3 regions of the Thermanaerosceptrum fracticalcis genome follow, and region 1 is predicted to be linked to each of the others. Evidence: riboswitches for the same ligand, from Rfam matches in the RefSeq annotation. Region 1 holds a riboswitch; each other region holds the start of a gene.

Region 1 (4,721 bases):
ACCCAGACATTTCTACAAGGGTCTCTTGGAGCAGCTAGGCTGTGAATCCAAATTTTATCGTGGTGATGCCAAGCGTCAACTGCATAGAGAAATCGAGCTTATGCGGGGTATCCAGCATCTTCAGCCTGTTGTCATCGTAGATGAAGCACATCTTCTGGACCGGGAGATGCTGGAGGAGGTCAGATTCCTTCTCAATTTCAAGATGGATGCGCAAAGTCCCATGGCTCTTATCCTCGTCGGTCAGACTGAACTTTGGGAGAAGTTTAAGCTTCAGGCCTATGCCGCTATCCGGCAACGCATTGATCTCCAGTGTAAACTGCCCCACTTGGACCGCGCCCAGGTAGGGGATTATGTGAAACGACATCTTGCTTACGCTGGTGCCGACCATGATATATTTTCTGATGGTGCTTTGGATGAGATATTTCGGTTCTCTAGTGGTGTCCCTAGGCTAGTGAACAAGGTCTGTACTCACTGCTTGCTATATGGGGCACAGAATGGCCGCCGGATCATCGATGACCATATGGTTAAGTTGGTTATCCAGGGAGAATTGTCATGAAGCAGCAATGGTGCAAGATGACATACGACCACGAACAAGACCGCTGGATGGTGGATACGGGAGACTACTGTTACGAACTCCATTGTGGAGAAGTTTTTGATTTGTTAATCGGTTCAACTAGTATTCCTTGCCGCATAGAGTACGATCATCAGTGGTATGTGATTATGCCGGGAGCCCGCTTCAATTTGCGGATCGGGAATTCGTACAAGGTGGAAATATAACGGCATCCGGGAAGGTGGCGATAAAGTCGTCTCACCTTCTCGGCCACTGGCCAAATTGTCCGTCATAAACTGGACACCATATACTGGCAGTTACAGGACATTATGAAGTGTCAGTAACAGCTGGCAGCAGCACACAGACCAATTAAATCGTATTGAGGAAAAAGTTAGTACACATGAGGAATTTATAATTAAACGTATTAAGTGAGTCCATAATAAACAATCTGTTAATTATGTGCAATAAACTCGATAAACAAAAAAGGAAACCCTCTTCTTAATAGGGTCTCCAATAAAGTGATTTCCACAAAATTATTTACTTAATGCAAGAACGTATTCTTCTTGAGCTTTTTCAATTTCTACTCTCCATCCTAAATTCTCTGCCATGCGGGATACATTATCCCTTGCTGAAGCGTTATCTACTATAACTTTAATTGGACCAGAAGGAAATTGTTTTATTGCTTGCGTTGTTAAAACAAGGGGTTCAGGGCAGGATAAGCCTCTAGCGTCCACCACTTGTGACATTTAAAGTACCTCCTATTCTCTTAAATTTTAATATGTTTAGTCCACCAATAAGTGAAACTACGATAAGACCAAGAATAACAGCTATTTTTCCACCAATTGGTACACCTGCAGGACTGGCAGCAAGAGAGAAATTATGGGAAAATGCTGCTCCTGCCATTAAGCCAAGAACAGTGATTGCTGAGTCGCCATTACCTTCAGCAGCAGAGATTAACTGGCGAAGAGGACAACCACCAAGTAAGACAAAAGAGAAACCTGCCAATGTCATTCCAAGGAAATTCCATAAACCATCACTGTGAGCTACAGGCTGGTTCGCAAAACCCAGGTGGAATTTACCTACCACTAAGTTGCCTAAAGTTGCTACTACTAACATTGCTATAAATCCAGAGAGTAAATAAGTGTCTCTGAAAAAGACAAAGTCTCTTATTCCCCCAATCATGCATAGACGGGAGCGTTGAGCCAGACAGCCTACAATTAGCCCTGCCAATAAAGACAGCCATATTGCTGCATGTTGAGAGCCAGGACCTTTATTACTAAAGAATATAAATGGGGGGTTAGCTATTAATAAAATCAAAAGTGCTACCATAAACAAAGGAAAAATATACCCATTTGTTTTTGATTGAGATACTGTTCTACCTAAGGAATATCCTTGGCTAATATAATATGTACCTAAACCTATGCCAGCAATTAAACCAAATAATCCCATAATTGCATTTAAGTCTCCTCCTGATAGGCGTAACACAACCCGTACAGGACAACCTAGGAACACTAACATACCAAACATTCCAAAAAAACTTAGAGTAAATCGGGTGAATGTATTAGACCCACCAACAGATTTAAATTCTCCAGTGTATAGAGCAGTAGCAAATGCCCCAATAACTAAGCCAATAATCTCAGGTCTTAGGTATTGGACGGGTTCAGCACGGTGTAATCCCAAGGCGCCAGTTATATCCCGTATAAAACAAGCTATACAATAGCCCATGTTAGCTGGATTTCCGAATACCACCAGAAGTACACCCAATAAACCTACAACACCCCCCGTAAGCATAATGAGAATCTTTTTGTTCATAAACTACCTCCTTTGCATTCTTGGATAATTTAAACTTCTTTATGGATATTCATTTACCTATCAAAATTGTTATGAAATTATATCATTGTCTACTCTAGTTATATAACAATAAGTTATTAACTCAATAGGTCTGTTGCACATTGCAATGTGATGTGCAATAACTCTTCGCCTTATCAAGTGCATACTTTCTTTAAACTCCGTAGGAGTGTTAGGAAAATCAATATCCAAGTATTACAGGTTTTTAAGCATCTGTTCTTTTACTAAGCCTGCTCCCATCGGGAAGGACAAGCGGATATCTTTGGGATAATAAATAAAACCTATGAACAAAACCTATGAAAAAAACTTGACAAAAAAACAAACTAAGGATTAACATATTTCTAGAAGTAAATAATTCCCATTTAAGGTGCCCCGTCAAGGGGAGAATAGGGAAACCGGTGAAATTCCGGTGCGGACCCACCACTGTAAGCGGTGACAAATCCCAGTATGCCACTGTCCAGCACTCAACTTAGTGGTTAATGTGAAAGCATAAAATTTATTTGAACATACTAAAAAAAGAGTATGGAATTATAAATTAAGTTTTAATCACAAGTTGAGTGCGGATGGGAAGGCGGGAAGAGGTTGACCCGCGAGCCAGGAGACCTGCCTTAAATGTATGAACTAGACGAAGGGGATTAAATTCGTTCTAGCTGCTAGCGGCTTTAAGATGGGGAAAGTCTCTTAGTAACATACTAAGAGACTTTTAATTTTTTAAGCTTTCTTTGTCAGGCATGATGTTTACTTTTATCCATTTGGTGCCCTGGGTTTTAGCTTATTTAGCTGAGGGATTTATTATTGGAGGTGAGAAAAGTTAGCAAAAGATGTATTGATAGCAAGAGAAAATAGATACATAGCAGGAGGAGGAATAAAATGAATATTTTTACAAAGAAAACACACAGATACCTGGTATCTAAGTTATTACTGATATTCTTTATAGCAACCTTGTTATTGCCTGCATGGCCATTACTTTTTAGTGGACTCGATAATGGCAAAGCTGTGGCCGCAGAGGTATATGATAACTTAGCATTAAAGGCAGCAAGAAACAACTACAATTTACACCAAGGTGGACAGGCAGTTGACGGCGGCTGGGGGAACTTTGGTGCCTATGATGCCTATATCCTGACCCAGGCGGGGGCGGATGTAGGAACATGGGTATATAACGGCACAAGTTTCAAAGACAGTGTCTTGAGTTTAATTGATGCGACTATTGCAAACGAAGGGAAAGAAAATCAGTCTTCGGCCAAAAGAGTAGCGCATGAATATCTGGCGGCAAAAGCTTTCGGAGATGCAAGAGCGACCCAGTTGCTGAACATCTTAAAGAACAGGCAGACGGCAGGCGGGAACGGCTCTTTTGACAACAATGCCTTCAGCGACTTGCCCGCCTTTGAATCATTGGGCAGAGCCGGGGACATGGCCGAAATAGATGCAGCAGCTGTCATTACTTATATCTTAAGCTGTCAGGACGGCGGTACAGGGGCCTGGACTTCCACTTGGAACGATTTTCAGGCGACAGCCCAGGCGGTGCGGGCGTTAGAATACCTGAAGCCCCTTGCGGGAGGGCAGGCTGATGCCGTGCAAACGGCTATCGATAAGGGAATTGCCTGGCTGAGGGCTCTGCAAAAAGACGATGGAAGCTTTCAAGACGCTGGAGGATTTGATGATCCGCTTGTAGACACGGCAGAAACAATACTTACCTTAAACTGCCTGGGTATGGACCCTGCGGTCTGGACAGTCGGCGGCAAGAGTGCCGTAGATTACATGCGGGATAGTGCTCTCAATGAGGATGGGACGTTTGGTACCTCCAAGAACCTGATGGACAACACCTGGGCTTTGGATGCTTACCGTGTGTTAGGAGGAAATATTTCGCCTGACGCTGTACTAAGTTTAAGAGTGACGCCAGCCAGTGCAAATATAGTTGCAGGCGGCAGTCAACAATATACGGCCCAAATTTATAAATTGAATGGTACCAATGAGGATGTAAGTGCAGCAGCAGACTGGTCTGTAAATAACAGCAGTATAGCAACGGTAAATAACAGAGGTCTGGTTACAGGGGTGGCGGCAGGAAATACAGTTATTACTGCAACTTATCAAGGCGTTAGCGGTACTGCTGATGTAAGTGTTGCCGGCGGAGGAAACAATGGCGGCAATAATGACCAACAAGGCATCAGAGTTACTATAAAAGTTATTGGCAGAAGCGGAGAAACTTTGTTTGGTCCAAGTACTGTAACATTGAGGGAGAGTGATAGATGGGGTGTTACTGCTTTAGGAGCTTTGGATAAAACAGGACTTAGTTATAATGATGCTAACCCGAGCTATATTGACA
Region 2 (4,721 bases), 1.8 Mb from region 1:
GCCTTGAACTGGTGGAAATGAAAGATTCCGACCGCTGCTGCGGGTTTGGCGGTTCTTACTCCCTTAAAATGCCGCAAATAGCCGGCCAGCTTTTGGAGCGGAAGATTCAAAACATTATTGATTCTGGTGCCGACATTGTGGCCGTGGATTGCCCCGGCTGTATACTCAATATTAAGGGCGGTCTGGACAAAAAAGGAAGCAAGATTCAAGTGAAACATACAGCAGAAATATTAAATGATAAATAACATAGAAAAAGGTGCTGGCAAGATAAAACCAGCACCTTTTCTATTAAACCGAATTGTGTGACCGGTAACCAGTAGCCGGAGCCCCTTTAGCGATATTTGCTTTCCGACATCGGATTTTTGTAGCTCGTAGTTGACAGTGAACGAAATGAGGGACATGCCATAACCGTCCCAAGGGAAGCGTAGTTAAACAGACCGTAAAATCTTACCCCCTTCGACACAAGTCTTGGGTAATAGAAATAATATGGGTATTTCCCGGGAAATATGACGAAGGAAATATAGATATGATATACTGAAAACGAAATTTCGCCGAAAGAAATGAAATAACGGGAAAGGGTTGGAACTTTATATGTTTATAGGCGCTCATGTTTCTATTTCCAAAGGTTTGGCTGCCGCCGTAAAAACAGCCATAGAAATGGAAGCCAATACCCTGCAGTTTTTCACAAGAAATCCCCGGGGCGGGAAGGCCAAGGAGCTGGACCCCCGGGATATTTCACGTGCCCACACTTTGTTGGAGGAACACAATTTTGGCCCTTTGGTGGCCCATACCCCATACACCATCAATGTGGCCTCGGCCAAACCGGAAGTAAGAGAATTTAGTATCAGAACTTTAAAAGAGGACTTGAACAGGATAAAACAAATGGGTGTACCCTATCTGGTATTTCATGTAGGCACCCATGGCGGGCAGGGGGAAGAAATAGGTATTAACTTGGTTTGTGAGGGACTGGGGGAAATATTGGCCTCCATACCTGAGGACACTTTCCTCTTACTGGAAGGAATGGCCGGTGAAGGTACGGAACTTGGCTATTCCCTTCGCCAGTTGGGTGATATCATTGCGCGGTGTGACGGGCATCCCCAGCTAGGCATCTGCCTGGATACATGTCACCTTACCGGAGCGGGCTATGACCTGACTAAACTGGAAGAGGTGAAGAAAGAAATAGACGAAGAAATTGGTTTGGACAGAGTTAAAGTCCTTCATTTAAATGACAGCATGTTTCCGGTGGGTTCCCGCCGGGACAGGCACGCCAAGCTGGGAGAGGGGTACGTAGGTTTAAATGTTATCAAAGAACTGGCCTGTGACAAAGATTTTACCCGGATTCCTCTTATCCTGGAGACGCCCAATGATCATGAGGGGTATGCCAAGGAGATAAGACTGGTGAAGGCACTGTGCGCAGGTAACTAGCGGCTGCCTTTGCCAAACTATGACGAGGAGGAAAGTCTGTTTCTGTTTAATGTATATTTTCCCTGAGCAATTCAGTAAAAAGTTTCCTTAGTCCAGGGTAGTTGAATTTTTAAATAATTTTTTCTATAATAAAGACAAAATATAGATGAACTTATCTGGTGCCTCCTTCTGGGGAGGAGAATAGGGAATGGGGTGCAAATCCCCAACGGACCCGCCACTGTAACTGGGGAGCATTTATAAAGAGGCCACTGGTACTCCGGGAAGGCTATAGATGCGGTGAAACAGAGTCAGGAGACCTGCCAGTTAAGGACCACTTGGACGATGGAAAAGTCCACGGTTTTTTGACCGTGGGCTTTTTAATTTATACAAATATGAAATGGAGGGTGTTTATCTTGGGTACCTTACTGAAAACAACACTGGAAAAAATTACGGGTTTGGACCAGGAAGCAATGAATTTAGCCAGGGAAAGACTTGATGGTTTATTAAAACCGCCGGGCAGCCTGGGAAAATTAGAAGAGATTGCTGTGCGTCTGGCCGGCATTTATGGACAGCCTCGTCCTCCCTTAGCCTCCAAGGCCATCGTGATGATGGCTGCTGATAATGGCGTTTACCAGGAAGGTTTCAACGGTTACTCCCAGGAGATTACCAAGGCTGTGGCGGAATTGGCAGGAGCCGGGCTTATCGGCGTGGCCGTTTTAGCACGTCATGCGGGGGCCCGCCTGGTAGTGGTGGATGTAGGTATTAAAGACGAGGTGGAGGGGCAGCACATTATTAAGAAAAAAATAAGATATGGTACTGACAACATCACATGCGGCCCGGCCATGAGCCGCAGTGAAGCGGAACAAGCCATTGAAGTCGGTATAGACGTGACTAATAAGTTGATTCATGAGGGTATTAACATCATAGGGACCGGAGAAGTGGGAATCTGTAATACCACTACCAGTGCAGCTGTCCTAGCTGTCCTTTCTGGCGCTGACCCTGAACTTGTAGTTGGCAAAGGGACAGGTGCCGATGAAAAGGCTTATCAGGCAAAACTGCAGGCAGTGAAAAATGCCTTGGTCGTGAATCGGCCTGACCCAACGGACCCTATTGATGTGGTGGCTAAAGTTGGGGGCCTAGATATCGCTGCTTTAACTGGGTGCTACCTGGCTGCTGCAGCAAACAAAAAACCTGTTGTGATCGACGGTTTTATCGCTGGAACTGCTGCCTTAGTGGCTGCAAAAATAAACCCACTAGTGAAGGAATATATGATACCTTCCCACTGTTCCGCGGAAAAAGGGGCTCAGGTAGTGCTCCAGGCCTTAAATATGGAACCCATGCTGTACATGAATATGCGTTTGGGTGAAGGCACTGGCGCTGCTTTGGCTTTCAACCTGATTGATGCCGCCGTAAAAATAATTAACGAGATGGGCTCCTTTGCTGATTTAGCTTAAGAGGGATTAATCCCTCTTTTTATTATGGAGAAAAGAAATACAAATTACGGAATGGATTGTTAAAATATTGACAAAGTAAAGGTGCAGGATTATGCTTGAAGAGGAATAGTAGATGGGTTAGGAGGAACTGACGATGGAAGTTAACGTGTGTGTTGGAAGTTCCTGTCATTTGAAAGGCGCCCATGCTGTCATTAACAAGTTTCAGGAGGCGCTCGGTGAAGCACCGGTAAAGATTAAACTAGGGGCTAGCTTTTGCCAGGGACGCTGCACGGAAGGAGTTATCGTTGCTATAGATGGTGTGATTTATGAAAGAGTGTCGCCCGATGATGTACCTTCTCTCGTAGAAAAGCACCGGGGAGGATGTGGGATACGGTGACTGATATTATTTCTACGCGACAGGCAGACTGTAAGGACTGTTATCGCTGCCTGCGGGCCTGCCCGGTTAAGGCTATAAGTTTTAAAGGCAACCAGGCAAAAATAGAACCGGACCGCTGTGTGCTTTGCGGCAGATGTGTGGTTGAGTGTCCTCAAAAGGCCAAGATCGTGCGAAATCAAACCTTTAAAATAAAAGACTATTTTAGCCGAAAGGAACCTGTCTATTTAAGCCTGGCACCCAGTTTTCCGGCAAGTTTCACCCAAGAGGCAAAGGGAGTTATGAAGCTCTTGGAAAAGTCGGGTTTTACTAAAGTTGAGGAGACAGCCGTAGGGGCCCGGTATACGGTTAAGGCATATAAGGAAGAGATTGCCAAAAGTAACGGAATTACGAAAATATCAACCTGCTGTCCTGTTGTTGTAAATCTTGTGGAGAAATACTACCCGGAACTAAGGGAGAATCTTTTGCCCGTTCTTTCACCTATGGTGGCTCATGCCAGGCATTTAAAAGAATGCTACGGCAACGGGATTAAAGTTGTTTTTGCCGGTCCCTGTATTGCTAAATTACGGGAGGCGGAGGAAAATGGTCTTGATGCTGCTATGACTTTTACCCAGCTAAAAACCCTTTTAGACCAGGTTCCGATACAAGGGGAGGAGGCTCTTAAAGTATTTCACGAAAGAATGGAGACAAGAATGTTTCCTGTGCACAACGGTGTACTGTATGCCATGAAAGGGCAGTGGGGACTGGAGGAAGAATACTGGTCTATCGAAGGTATTGAGAATTGCTGCGAAATATTAGATGCTTTACGCAAAAAAGATGTCCAGCCAATATTTATTGAAATGATGGCCTGCCAAGGGGGCTGTGTGGGCGGGCCAGCTATAGATTCACCTTATGGCCTTTATAAAAGAAAGGAAAAAGTCAAGGAATTTTACCAGCGGCATCTTCATTCTCCTTCCCGTCCTTTGCTGGACAACCTGGTTATGGGAAAAAGCTTTTCCAGTAAAGCAGTGAGAAAAGAAGTTTTCACCGAGGAAGAAATTAGATCTGTACTGGTTAAAATGGGCAAGTTTACCAAGGGTGATGAACGCAACTGCGAAGGCTGCGGCTACAAAAGCTGTCGTGATAAAGCTGCGGCTGTGTTGGCCGGGCTGGCTGTACCCGAAATGTGCATTCCTTATATGCGGGAACGGGCCGAGTCTTTGGCCTCCACCATTGTCCAAAGCACACCCAATAGTATTCTCGTGCTGGATAAGGAAATGGTTGTTCGTGATTTCAATCCTGCAGCCCAAAAATTGTTTTCCTCTATCCCTTTAAAGATTGGTTTAAAGTTATCGGATTATATGAATACACAGCACTATGAACTGGTGCTGGAAGGAAGGAGTTCCCTTACGGAACAAAGAGTTTATTATCCGGAGTGGGGCCTTTTTACCCGCCAGATCGCCACACCTCTCAAGGAGGATGGTTTTGTCATGGTCATCATTACAGATATT
Region 3 (4,721 bases), 690 kb from region 1:
ACAATACTGCCGAAAAGAAGGCTGGCCAGGGTTGAATCGGAAGCGCGTACTATTCCCATCAGGATAACGGCAGTCCCTAAACCTCCCGCCGTAATGATAGCGAGAGAGACTTCTCCATAATATTTAAAATAGCGCCGCAGTTTCTCCAGGAGTATAGATATCAGGATAGACATAACCAAGGCAAAAGGGATAGGACTAATACCCCAGAGTATGCCGAATAATACTCCGGATAAAGAGACGTGGGACAGGGTTTCCCCTACCATGGAAAGACGGCGGAGAACCAGAAAAAGGCCCATGGTAGGACATAGGATGCCCACTATAAGACCGACAATTAAGGCTTTCTGCATAAAGACATATTGTAAAATTTCCAGCACGGCTACACCACTTTCAAATCTTCTTTAGCAACTTCTTTTCCCTTGCCTTTGGAAATGTAGAGGAAACGGGAGGCATGGTCCAAAACCGGGGAAACGTCATGGGTGACCATGACGATGGTGAGGCCTTCTTTGTTAAGCTTAACGAGTAAAGATAAGAAGTCCTCTTGGGCTTCCGCATCCAATCCCGTAGTAGGTTCATCAAGGAAGAGGATTTGTGGGTGATTGATCAAGGAACGGGCAATGAGCATCCTTTGAAACTGGCCGCCGGAAAGGGAACTCACCAGGGTATCCCTTTTTTCCAGCAAACCAACTTTTTCTAAAACAGAATGGACTAAGCTACTCGCTGTTTTTCCTTTGACAGCAACCTGCAGTTTCACTACTTCCTCTACTGTTGCGGGAAAACCGGGATTGAGGGCCGAAGATTTTTGAGGAATATAATTTACAACTGCCTTAGTTTCGGTGTTAATTTCCACAGAACCTTTCAGTGGTTTTAATAAGCCCAGCATGAGCTTTAGGAGCGTAGTTTTAGCGGCCCCGTTGGGACCTAAAATTACTAGAAATTCTCCCCGATAAACCGTAAGGTTGATATTTTCCAGGACATAAGGTCCTCCTGGATAGGCAAAGGAGACGTGACTTAAGGAAATAACCGGTTTCATGGCTGGTACTCCAGAGCGATTTTGAGGTTTTCCAGATTCTCCCGCATGATGCTGAAGTAATCTTTACCTGCCTGAAGGTCTTTCTCCGTGAGTCCACCGATAGGATTTAAGACCAGGGTTTGTGCTTTGGTTTCCCGGGCGATGGTTTCAGAGATTTTAGGGCTCACCAGGGTTTCAAAAAAGATATATTTGATACCGTGTTCCTTCAACGTATTAATAATCTCTTTCATTTTTCCCGGTGTAGGTTCAGCATCAGCATTTAAACCCATGACCGGGATTTGTTTTAGACCATAATCTCGCGCCAAGTAACCGAAGGACTCATGAGATACCACAATCTCTTTTCTCTTACACTTTGATAATGTCTCTTGATATTCTCGGTCCAGTTTGCTTAACTCCTCTTTAAAAGCCTGGTAATTCTTTTCGTAGTAATCCTTATTTGCCGCGTCTACTTGGTTCAGAGCCTGTAAAATTTTTTCCCCCTGTTTAAGGGCATTACCGGGGCTTAACCAGGTATGAGGGTCAATACCGTCATGTTCATGGTCTTCATAGGCGTCTTTTTTTTCATCTTTTTTATCTTTTTCATCATGATGTTCTTTCTTATGTTCCTCTTCATGTTCATATTTATGTTCAAGGTTACTCTTGATTAAGTCCAGGCCGGCGCTGGTTTCTACCAGGATTAAAGGAGTCCCTTTGACGGCTTCTTTGAGTTTTTCTATGTAGTGTTCCATGCCGGCGCCGTTGTAAATAAAAAGTTTGGCTTTAGTTAATTCCGCCAGTAATTTGGTAGAGGGTTCAAAGGAATGGGGTTGGGCTCCCGCCGGAACTATATTTATGACCTTAACTTTATCACCGCCGATTCTTTTGGTGAAATCATACATGGGATAAAAGCTGGTATATACTGTCAACTTAGCTGGGGGATCAGGGTCTCTGTTTACAGTGGCAGCCGGTTTTTGGCTGCAGGCCGTTGAAGTGAAAACAAAAATGAGGGACAAAAAAAGTGACAGAATAGAGCGAGCTTTCATAAATTACCTCCAAATGCAAATCATTAGCATTTGCATTTATTATAAACCCATGGCATCCTTAAAAGCAAGGGCTTAAGTGTTAATAACTGGAAGTAGTAATATTCTTATTTTTTTTTAATTGTTGTTGGTGAGAAAAGAATAACTTGCAAAATCCTGCATAGTTATGTAACATAAACTTGGACAAAACTTTATACATTATCTGTTAGGTGCCCTTTCAGGAGGGAGAATAGGGAAACCGGTTAAAATCCGGTGCGGACCCGCCGCTGTAATCGGAGACGAATCCCCAAAATGTCACTGTCCAGCACTTAACTTAATGGTTAGTAATATAGTTACTACCATTAAGTTAAGTGCCGGGTGGGAAGACGGGGAGGAGGATGACACGAGAGCCAGAAGACCTGCCTAACGGGAAGCCTGCTATCTGGGGAACAGAACAGGCTTAAGCGGACTAAGTCTTTGAGGCGGGTTACAGTCCCTTAGCGCAGCTAAGGGATTTTTCTTTTGTTTGGAGGTGATTTACAGGTTGCTTATTGGACTCATGGTTACTACGTTAAAAATATAGGGAGGGACGAAAATGAAAAGAAGGTGGTTTATTCTTACCGCATTACTTGTCTTCTTATTACCACGGGAAACTTATGCCATGCACATCATGGAGGGATTCCTGCCTCTAAACTGGGCTGTAGTATGGAGCCTGGCCAGTTTACCGTTTTTATATTTGGGTCTCCGCTCCATAGGCAAAGTAACCAGTGAGAATCCTCAGTTAAAGATGCTTTTAGGCGTTGCTGCTGCTTTTACCTTTGTCTTATCTGCGTTAAAATTGCCTTCCGTTACAGGGAGCAGTTCCCATCCTACCGGGGTTGGTCTTGGTACTATGCTGTTTGGCCCTATGGCTATGAGTGTTATTGGTTGTATTGTGCTTATTTTCCAGGCCCTTCTTTTAGCCCACGGGGGTATAAGCACATTGGGAGCTAATACCTTTTCCATGGCTGTGGTGGGGCCCCTGGTTGCATACGGGGTCTATAAGGCTGCAAAAAAAGTTGGGGCTCAGGGTATTTCCATTTTCTTAGCGGCTGCTTTAGGTGATTTAGCAACCTATGTTACTACTTCCTTGCAATTAGCCTTGGCTTTCCCTGATCCTACAGGAGGTGTGATGGCTTCCTTAATCAAATTTGGCAGCATTTTTGCTCTTACCCAGGTTCCCCTGGCAATCGTGGAAGGCTTATTGACGGTTCTTGTTTACAATTATCTTACCGTCTACAGTCAAAGCGAACTCCAAGAATTAGCCCTGTTGAGAGGAGATGTGCAGCATGACCCTGGCGCGTAAAAATCTTTTACTTATTTTTGCTGTTGTTGTCTTAACGATCATGCCTTTAATTATGATAACTGACTCTGAATTTGGAGGGGCCGACGGTGCTGCTGAAGAGGTCATCCTACAGATTAAGCCAGACTACGAACCATGGTTCCCTGTTTTGTGGCAGCCACCCGGTGGAGAAACGGAAAGTCTGCTTTTTGCTCTGCAGGCTGCAATAGGTGGAGCTTTTCTGGGTTATTATTTTGGTATAAAGAAAGGGCTAGCCGGTAAGTAATTTTTCGGCAAATGATTTTTCTTTGAGTTTTCTTTTCAGATATCTTTCACATTGTTTTATACAGTCATATCCCAGCATAATGCCTAAAATGTAGTCTTCTTCATCAGTATAGTCGTTTAAACCTTGTTTCTTGAAGGATTTAATTACATCTATGCATTTGGCCTCACCAAAAAATACATTGATATTTTTTTCCCCTACCGGATAAATAAGATAGGGGATTTTTTCTTTTTCTAAGCGGATAATTATTTTTTCCTTCATAGCTTTATGGGTGGTATGCAGGATCAGATTTCGTAAGCCCTTTTTAAATTCGTAAATATGATGGGCGAACACTTCCATAAAAGTTCTTTCCTTTCGTTTTTATGCTTTGTTAACTACGGGACATTGTGGAGTAATGGTCCTGCCATTCTGGCCACATTTTGTGAACGGCCTCTATTAAAAAAGGATCAAACTGTGTACCCTTATTAACCATTATTTCCTGACGGCATTCATCCCAGGATAAGGCTCTGCGATAAGGTCGCTCTGAAGTAATGGCATCAATGGAATCACAGATGGCTATTAATCTTGAACCTAAAGGTATCTCTTTACCTTTTTTTCCTAAAGGATAGCCCTTACCATCCCAGCGTTCATGGTGATGGAGAACTATAATAGCAATATCCCGTAACCTGCCCGACTTATTCAGGATTTCATAGCCAATTTCTGCATGGCGTTGGATATGTCTCCATTCTTTGGGGGTTAATCTTTCTTTTTTATTCAAGATATTATCGGGGATGCCGATTTTGCCGATATCATGAAGATGGGCAGCTATATGTACATCGTTGAGTGTTTTGCCTTTAAGGCCTATTTTTTGGGCTAAATCATAAGCCATGTCAGCCACTCTTGTAGAATGTCCTTTCGTATATGGGTCTTTAGCTTCCAGAGCTGCTACCAGGCATTCGATAATGTCGTGGAATATGTTTTCTTCTTCTTTTCTTGCTTTCATCAGTCTTAACATGGTCAGTCACATTCCCGAAACTTTCTTGCTTCAATGTCAGACCAGGAACGTCTGGCGTAAATAACCGTAGTGTTGGTTTGCCTGGCTCGCTTTTT

Evidence for each region. A riboswitch is a leader RNA that binds a small molecule or an ion and turns the genes downstream of it on or off. The one in region 1 is predicted to bind cobalamin.
Region 2: linked by a shared signal. The riboswitch ahead of cobT (nicotinate-nucleotide--dimethylbenzimidazole phosphoribosyltransferase) and the one ahead of BR63_RS05570 (stalk domain-containing protein) in region 1 are both predicted to bind cobalamin.
Region 3: linked by a shared signal. The riboswitch ahead of BR63_RS09045 (energy-coupling factor ABC transporter permease) and the one ahead of BR63_RS05570 (stalk domain-containing protein) in region 1 are both predicted to bind cobalamin.

Annotation. Positions count from the first base shown of each region.
Region 1 is NZ_CP045798.1:1,059,709-1,064,429, reverse strand. Features, by position in the region: gene BR63_RS05590 (ExeA family protein) at 1-556, shown strand, start outside; gene BR63_RS05585 (DUF5348 domain-containing protein) at 553-777, shown strand; gene BR63_RS05580 (sulfurtransferase TusA family protein) at 1,084-1,296, opposite strand; gene yedE (YedE family putative selenium transporter) at 1,274-2,362, opposite strand; cobalamin riboswitch at 2,747-3,023, shown strand; gene BR63_RS05570 (stalk domain-containing protein) at 3,269-4,721, shown strand, end outside.
Region 2 is NZ_CP045798.1:3,025,262-3,029,982, forward strand. Features, by position in the region: gene ldhH (L-lactate dehydrogenase (quinone) large subunit LdhH) at 1-245, shown strand, start outside; gene BR63_RS15420 (deoxyribonuclease IV) at 592-1,425, shown strand; cobalamin riboswitch at 1,565-1,743, shown strand; gene cobT (nicotinate-nucleotide--dimethylbenzimidazole phosphoribosyltransferase) at 1,818-2,858, shown strand; gene BR63_RS15430 ((2Fe-2S) ferredoxin domain-containing protein) at 2,992-3,234, shown strand; gene BR63_RS15435 ([Fe-Fe] hydrogenase large subunit C-terminal domain-containing protein) at 3,231-4,721, shown strand, end outside.
Region 3 is NZ_CP045798.1:1,747,939-1,752,659, reverse strand. Features, by position in the region: gene BR63_RS09060 (metal ABC transporter permease) at 1-374, opposite strand, end outside; gene BR63_RS09055 (metal ABC transporter ATP-binding protein) at 377-1,030, opposite strand; gene BR63_RS09050 (metal ABC transporter substrate-binding protein) at 1,027-2,052, opposite strand; cobalamin riboswitch at 2,240-2,469, shown strand; gene BR63_RS09045 (energy-coupling factor ABC transporter permease) at 2,624-3,373, shown strand; gene BR63_RS09040 (energy-coupling factor ABC transporter substrate-binding protein) at 3,357-3,635, shown strand; gene BR63_RS09035 (DUF2023 family protein) at 3,621-3,971, opposite strand; gene BR63_RS09030 (HD-GYP domain-containing protein) at 4,003-4,626, opposite strand; gene BR63_RS09025 (DUF2325 domain-containing protein) at 4,629-4,721, opposite strand, start outside.